2 regions of the Chryseomicrobium aureum genome follow, and region 1 is predicted to be linked to the other one. Evidence: riboswitches for the same ligand, from Rfam matches in the RefSeq annotation. Region 1 holds a riboswitch; the other holds the start of a gene.

Region 1 (4,219 bases):
GAATCATAGCGCCTCTCTTGGAAAGTGTCGGAAACATTTTACGAGGGAGTTTTTTATATTTATAAGCTGAAGGAGATTTTAACATATGCCTGAATTTAGAATTGTCGATAAGCTACAAAAAATCGATGTGGATATTAAAAGTAGTCAATTGAAGTATCATGCAAAGCGTGTACTTGTCAGTAAAGAGTTTACGTTTGACGCCGCACATCATCTCCATAACTATGAGGGAAAGTGTAAAAATCTACATGGACATACGTATCGTGTGATTTTAGGCTTAAGCGGTTATACGGACGATCGAGGATTGATGATTGATTTTGGAGAAATTAAGGAAATGTGGAAGCAAATCGAAACGTATTTGGACCATCATTATATCAATGAAACGCTACCTCCGATGAATACAACAGCTGAAAATATTGTTGTTTGGATTTATGAAGAATTACATGGTGCTTTGCAACAGGAGCAACGGTATGATGGCGCACGTGTAGAGTTTGTAAAGCTATATGAAACGCCTACGAGCTATGCTGAAGCAAGAAGGGAATGGATGGAAGTTGAGTAAAGTCCCTGTAATTGAAATTTTTGGTCCTACAATGCAAGGCGAGGGCATGGTAATAGGTCAGAAAACGATGTTTGTACGCACAGCTGGATGTGATTATGCCTGTTCTTGGTGCGATTCGTCATTTACATGGGACGGCAGCGGCAAGCATTTAATCGTGCAAATGACGGCCGAGGATATTTGGACAGAGTTGAAACGTGTTGGTGGAAATAGGTTTTCATTTGTCACAATTTCAGGAGGAAATCCAGCACTTCTTTCCAACCTAGGTGCACTGATTGCGATTTTAAAACAAAATAATATAAAAATTGGGGTAGAGACGCAAGGAAGTAAGTGGCAGGATTGGCTATACGACATCGATGAATTAACAATTTCACCAAAGCCACCTAGCTCTGGTATGACCACAAATTTTTCGATGCTGTCTACTATTTTAGAGAAGTTGAAAATTCGAAATGGTAATCAACATATGTCCCTAAAAATCGTTATCTTTAATCAAGAGGATTATGAGTATGCCAAAGATGTACATCAACGATACCCAGACATCCCCCTTTATTTACAAGTCGGAAATGATGATATTACCACTTCAGACACTGGACAATTAGCAAATCATCTATTGGCAAAGTATGAAATGCTCATTGATCAAGTGATGATGGATGAACAATTAAATGATGTTAAAGTACTGCCACAGCTGCATACCCTCATCTGGGGAAATAAAAGAGGGGTGTAAGTCTGGGCTGTAAAATGATAGGCAAATGTGGAGGAAGCTTAAGTTTAGTATGAAATGAATTCACATTATTCTAGAAAAGCATCATGTCGAAATATTGATTTACAGGTACTACTATATATAATACAATGAACACTAATGAAATACCTGAGTTGTTCAGGAGAGGTTCATAGCTGATACCCTCTATAAAAAACTATGGAAACATGACAATTCGCCATGTCCATATCGGATGTGGCTTTTTTTATGTCTCTACTAGTTTATTTAGAGTCGTTATAGTTAGCCCTCCTTGAAATACTACGGTATTAACTTAAGGAGGTTTTTTTATGTCTGGTCGTCACCAAAAAGAAGGATTAGAGGATTTAACATTATTAGGGAATCAAAATGTGAAGTACACATTTGAATATGCACCAGAAGTTTTAGAGTCTGTTGACAATTTACATGTAGACCGTGATTATTTTGTGAAATTTAATTGCCCAGAGTTTACAAGTCTTTGTCCGATTACGCAGCAACCGGATTTTGCAACGATGTATATTTCATATATTCCAGATAAAAAAATTGTGGAAAGTAAGTCGTTGAAATTATATTTATTTAGTTTCCGCAACCACGGTGATTTCCACGAGGATTGTGTAAATATTATTATGAATGATTTAATTAAACTTTTAGATCCTCGCTATATTGAAGTATGGGGCAAGTTTACACCACGTGGAGGTATTTCAATTGATCCATGGTGCAACTACGGTCGTCCAGGTACAAAATATGAAGAAATAGCAAACTATCGTTTAATGAATCATGATTTATATCCTGAAAAAATTGATAATCGCTAATTTTTCAATTTACTAAACTTTGCTTGCAAAAAGAGGAGAAAAAATAATGAAACATGATAAGGCCGTTGTTGTATTTAGTGGCGGGCAAGATAGTACAACGTGTTTGTTTTGGGCTTTAAAAAACTTTAAAGAGGTAGAAGCCGTAACTTTTGATTATGGACAACGCCATGCACTCGAAATTGAATGTGCTAAACAAATTGCCCAGGAGTTGAACGTACGACATCATATTTTAAATATGTCGCTCTTGAATCAGTTGGCACCGAATGCGTTAACGCGAGACGATATCGAAATAAAAGAAGGGGAGGAAGACGAGCTCCCATCTACGTTTGTACCAGGTCGTAATTTAGTTTTTTTATCCTTCGCAGGGATTTTAGCAAGCCAAATTGGCGCGAAGCATATTGTAACAGGTGTGTGTGAAACCGATTTTAGTGGCTATCCAGATTGTCGCGATGCCTTTGTAAAATCATTGAATGTCACATTAAATTTGTCGATGGATACATCATTTGTTATACATACGCCACTCATGTGGATCGATAAAGCAGAGACATGGGCTTTAGCAGATCAGCTAGGTGCGTTTGACTTTGTTCGTCAAAAAACATTGACATGTTATAACGGAATAATTGCGGATGGATGTGGGGAGTGCCCAGCATGTAAGCTTCGTCTGCAAGGAATGGAAGCTTATGTACAATCGTTAAACTAGGAGTATTTTAGCGAGCAGGATACCCTCAGTCATCTTAGGCAAGTCTAAATGGAGGTCGATGTCTCTCTCAATCATTATTGACATTTCAGCAAGAGGCAGCGAGTATTTAGATGAAATCTATTATGAAAATGGAAAGCTGAAGAGTCCGATCACTGGATTTGTAAATCCGCTTAGTGGGTTGTATCCTGTAGATTTTGATTACAATCAACAGTTTGAGTTGTTGGCCTATCAGAAAATTGCGGGGCGATATAATGCGGATTCTTTAGGGTATGTTTTGAATACTTTAGCATGGTCGGGTAATAGATTTGGTTTGCAAAATCAGTATGTTGCTATCTTTGGAAGTTAGGATATAAAAAGGTGTTAGGAGAGCATCAAAATGTAATCAACTAAATAGAAAAACAACCAGTTAGCCTTTAATTAACTGGCTGTTTTTATTACAAGAGTTCTTCAGCAATCAATTTATACGACTGTAAGCGATCCATATAGTCATGAGTGATAGTAATAATCATGAATTCATTGGTGTGGTAGATGGATTGTAACTGTTCAAGCTGCTCCCGTACTTCTTGTGGATTGCCGATGATCATTTTGCGCCGCATCTCTTCAATTTCTTGTTGATCTTCGCTTGTATATGGATAGTTTTCGACTTCTTCTAGTGAAGGGACCCCAACGCTACCTTCCCCTTTTGCCATATTTAACTTCCAGAGAAAACCACTCTTTGCCAAGTGTTCAGCTTTCTCGGTCGTTTCTGCACAAATGGCAGACACGGCTATGATTGATTCTGGTTGTTGGGATAAACCCGGTTGAAAATTTTCTTTGTAGGTTTTAAGGATTTCCGGCCCGTCTTTATCGCTCATAAAATGACCGAATGCATAGGCGCTTCCGTTCTCTGCAGCAAGCTTGGCACTTTTACTACTTGTCCCGAGAAGCCATGGTTTAGGAGAAATTTCCGGAAGCGGTGCTGCAGATACTTTTGAATACATATGGTCTTCCGGAAAATCATCTTTGAGGAAATGCAAAAGTTCTTTAAAGGATTCCGGCATTTTGTAGACATTTTGTAAATAATTATCCGAGAGAGCCGTCGTCACTTCCGCTGATCCGCCCGGAGCCCTTCCGATCCCTAAATCAATTCTGCCAGGAAACAGGGTCGCTAGCATATTATAGACTTCAGCAACCTTGTATGGTTTATAATGCGGAAGCAATACCGCCCCTGCTCCGATACGGATTGTTTTGGTGTGCGCCCCAATATAGCCCAGCATTACTTCCGGCGCAGAACAGGACAGTCCGGTGAAATCGTGATGCTCGGCAATCCAATAACGTGTGTACCCGAACTGTTCACCACTTTTTGCGAGCTCCATGGAAGCCTGCAAAGCCGTAGCTGGTGTTTTGCCAGCGGATACAGGTGATTGATCCAGGATGCTTAA
Region 2 (4,219 bases), 700 kb from region 1:
CCGTTGCGGGGCTGCTTTCCGAGGGCGCGTCGTGAGCCTCCTCAGCGCAAGTTCACGCCTCCGGGGTCTCACGTTCCGCTTTTAATCCCTCCGGAGTCAGCCCCTCCTCTGCACTCAACTTCAGTTTCATAAAAAGATTTTGTGTCGAGTATTTAGTGCAGTAGCTTTAGACAGTAATAAGGTGCCTGTCACCTATTTTGCTGCGGGAGTGCTGTAAATAGTTGTTGTTACTTTTTTCAATCGACAAGAGAAGGCAGTGAGTTCCTGGGGAGACGTTCTATTAATCTAAATGAAATCGAGTTACGCCTCCTAGAAATCCCGCAAGAAGCCATCGCGGCCTATGAAGCCAAGAGCGCATCACAGTCCACGCTGTCTTCTCGCACAATTTCTGACCAGTCGGCTCCACATCTAAAACTAATACGTAGTCACTTTAATCAGCTTCTGAAAACTATAAATCCAACGCTGCCACCATGTAAAGCTATCCTGGTACTCTTCCACATCCACGGTAAATGCAGCATCTTCATTCGTCCACAGACGCTCAAAATAACTAGAGAATTCTTCTGCCAACTCACTATCACTGTCAGCAACCACTCGTAAGTTCGCCTCCAAATTATAATTATCCAAAGTCCGCTCCGTATAATTGGCTGCACCACTTGAAATCACCGAACGGTCTGTTTGAATATGAATGGCTTTTGTATGATATTGACCGACCACCGTATTGTACCAGCGTACTTCTATCTTACCCTCGGTATCTTCTACCATTTCCTGAACAACAGGTCGATTAGGGAGACCGGATTTTTGACGCCCAAAAGAATTTTCATTCGGATCTAAAATCATGCGCACTTCAACCCCACGATTGGCTGCATCGATTAGTGCATTGACGATATCTCTTTTTGCGATGAAAAACATCATCAAATCAATAGAATCACCTTCTTCTGTAGCGGCGATATCTGTTAGGAGCGCATCTAAAATCGTCTTCTCTGTCAATAATTGACCTTCGTACTCAGCTTCCTCCTCAACTTCTTGGACGCGGGGAAGCTTCGGACCACCGGACATCAAAGAAACCGCTTCTTCTGCTTCAAGCATGTCGTTGAGAAGAGGAGAACTGGTGAACTTTAGTGCAATATTGCCGTGCAGTCCACTCGCATCGTGCGGGTTTGCTGAAGAAACTAAGCCCTCTTTTTCAGTAATGACTAATTTCCTGTGATTAGCTTTGACATTTAATAATGTTAAGTACGAAGCAACCGTCATTTTTGGTGCTTCACTCGCCATGGCATTTGGAATCCAACCTTCTCCTCCAAAATCAAACCACTGGAAAAACGTTCGATAAATTCCTGAATAAATCGGTGTTGAATCTCGTAAAGGGTCTAAATCGGTATAGACGATTTCAACTCCAGCATCGCGCATTTTTTTGAACCACTTGTTTTCATATGAACCGTATCCTTGATTTAAAGGATCCGTTATAAAAATCACTGGCATCTCTGGATTTTCTAATTTCTTCGTTGCAAGAGTTTCGGATAATTCATCTGCAATAGGGGGAAACCCCTCGTCTTCTTCATAAAAACCATCGACTAAAAAGAAATCTACGACAACGAATTCTTCAGCTTCTTCAATCATTTGATAAATGCTCGAGAAAATTTCATTTTCTGTTTGTCGCTCTTCACTATTTTCATTCACTGCGTATGTTAAATCCGTGAGCATATCTATTGAAGAAATAGGCTGTAAGTCACCTGCATACGAAATACCTTCAGGCAATGGCTTGAATGTGTGCCATAAAATCATTCCTGCATAGATTACAATCAAAGCTATCACTACAATAAATAGAACTTTTTTTCGTTTCGACCACCTTTTAAATCTCCCCATTTTTTCAGTCCTCTTTCCTAGTCTCTATGTATAGTTCTTTCTTATCAAAGATACCCAAACAAGTATAAAAAAAAACGTGCACACAGTGTGTACACGTTAGTCGAGAAGTCGTGAAAAGTTTAAACGTTTGTTCAGTGCAATGAAAATTGGAATACCAAGTAAAAGTACTGCTAATTCGCCGCCAGCAACAGTTAACCAAGTCAAGAAGAATGGCAGTCCAAGAACTAACACAAGCTGATAAGCAATTATAAACATTGTAAATGTAAAAACGAGTGTATTAATTATCATTTTATGCGAATCTTTTTTTACTAACGGAATTACAGCTAAAACGATTAGTAGAGAAATCACGGAATGTCCTACTCCGAACAAAACATCATAAATCCCATTAGGTGAAAAGATGTTCGTGATAAATACACCAGCTACAATACCAAAGAAATAGCGCTTGTCAAAGATAATCAAATGATTGAACATCTCCGCCAAACGGAATTGAATTGCCCCATAAGCAAGTACAGGGACCGCCAATGATACAGCTACATATAGTGCAGCAATAATTGCATTGACCGCAAGTGTTTTCATTTTCATTTGTCAAAACTCCTTAGTTTTTTTGCGTGGGAGGATCTCGAACCACGAAGTCACAAGAGTTGATTTTACAACAAAGACAGAAAAGCGTCAACTGAAGTTTAAAGGGAGAGATTTAGTGAAAAACTAATTATAAACAAACTACTTGAACATTTATACCCCCTATGGTATATTTTCCGTACAAACAAAAAACTAATTAAGCGGAGGGAAATGATTATGCTATTTCGTTCTTTCTTTGATGATAAGCTCGCACAATACACGTATCTAGTTGGTTGCCAACGCACGGGTGAAGCGATCGTAATTGATCCATCTCGTTCTATTGATGAAATCGTTCAAGTTGCAAAAAAAGAAGGGCTTACACTTACAGCAGCTACTGAAACACATATTCACGCAGACTTTGTTTCTGGGTCGAGACAACTAGCAGTAGACCATGGAGTGAAACTCTATCTTTCGGACGAAGGTGATGAAAACTGGAAGTACGGGTACACAGAAGGTCTTGATGTGGAATTCGTGAGAGATGGAAGCAGGTTCTCCATTGGAAATATCGACTTTGAAGTGATGCACACGCCAGGTCATACCCCAGAGAGCATTTCATTTATCCTTACTGACCGTGGTGGCGGAGCTACGAAACCTATGGGAATTTTTTCAGGTGACTTCGTATTCGTTGGAGACGTTGGTCGACCAGATCTATTAGAAAAAGCAGCTGGCGCAGAAGGCACTGCAGATAGTGGAGCACGCGACATGTTTCGTTCTATACAACGATTTAAAGAGCTACCCGACTATTTAATGGTTTGGCCAGCACATGGAGCAGGTTCTGCTTGTGGAAAATCTCTTGGGGCCGTTCCATCCTCTACAGTTGGGTATGAAAAACAATTCAACTGGGCAATGCAAATTGACGATGAACAAGCTTTCGTAGATGAACTATTAAAAGATCAACCAGAGGCGCCTGTTTATTTTGCAGAAATGAAAAAGGTAAATAAAGTAGGTCCGACAGTATTAAAACATACAGACCGTGTGCCTGATCTTTCGGCAGAAGACGTGAAGCAGGCACTTAAGAATAACAACACACTAGTCATTGACACGCGCCCGGCGACATTAGCTGAAAAAACACTTATTCCAGGCTCAATTACTATTCCGTATAATAAATCGTTTACAAACTGGACAGGATGGCTAGCGAACTATGATGAAGATTTAGTAATCATTGGTGAACCTTATGATAAGGAAGCGATTATTGAATCGATGCATTCTATTCATTTTGACCGTATCATTGGTTATGCTCCGGTAGATGTTGTAGCAGAATGGAATCAACATGATGCCTATGAGACGCTGTCCGTTGAAGAATTTTTAGAGGAAGCGGAAAAAGAGTCAACGTATGTAGTAGATGTTCGCAACGATGTGGAGTGGGGAGATGGACATTTAAATCAAGCCAACCATCATTTCCTCGGGAAAATTCGTGACACGGACATTCCAAAAGACAAGACAGTCCTTGTGTATTGCCAAGGAGGCGCGCGCTCAGCGATTGCATCCAGTGTATTGAAATCACTTGGTTATGAAGATGTGAAACATATGGCGGGTGGCTACGGGGCTTACCTACGTGAACAAAAAAATAAGTAAAAGAGGATGATAAAAATGACAAACACAGTAACAGTTTACTCAACTACAACTTGCCCTTACTGCGATATGATGAAAAACTTTTTAGACCAGCAAAACATTCCATATACAAACGTCGATGTACAAAAAGACCCAGCTGCAGCCAATCGGCTCGTTGAAACAACAG

The links. Region 1 has a riboswitch for preQ1 ahead of queF (preQ(1) synthase). Riboswitches for the same ligand answer to the same signal wherever they lie in the genome.
Region 2: it holds a riboswitch for preQ1, as region 1 does, so the genes downstream of both, ACF3OH_RS03960 (QueT transporter family protein) here and queF (preQ(1) synthase) in region 1, are expected to answer to the same signal.

Annotation. Positions count from the first base shown of each region.
Region 1 covers NZ_CP171117.1:26,237-30,455, forward strand. Annotated here, with positions in the region: gene queD (6-carboxytetrahydropterin synthase QueD) at 86-556, shown strand; gene queE (7-carboxy-7-deazaguanine synthase QueE) at 549-1,277, shown strand; PreQ1 riboswitch class I at 1,431-1,477, shown strand; gene queF (preQ(1) synthase) at 1,598-2,098, shown strand; gene queC (7-cyano-7-deazaguanine synthase QueC) at 2,145-2,798, shown strand; partial or broken gene ACF3OH_RS00155 (VCBS repeat-containing protein) at 2,872-3,144, shown strand; gene ACF3OH_RS00160 (LLM class flavin-dependent oxidoreductase) at 3,233-4,219, opposite strand, start outside.
Region 2 covers NZ_CP171117.1:729,535-733,753, forward strand. Annotated here, with positions in the region: gene ACF3OH_RS03955 (phospholipase D family protein) at 415-1,863, opposite strand; gene ACF3OH_RS03960 (QueT transporter family protein) at 1,960-2,445, opposite strand; PreQ1 riboswitch class I at 2,453-2,497, opposite strand; gene ACF3OH_RS03965 (rhodanese-like domain-containing protein) at 2,659-4,056, shown strand; gene ACF3OH_RS03970 (glutaredoxin family protein) at 4,072-4,219, shown strand, end outside.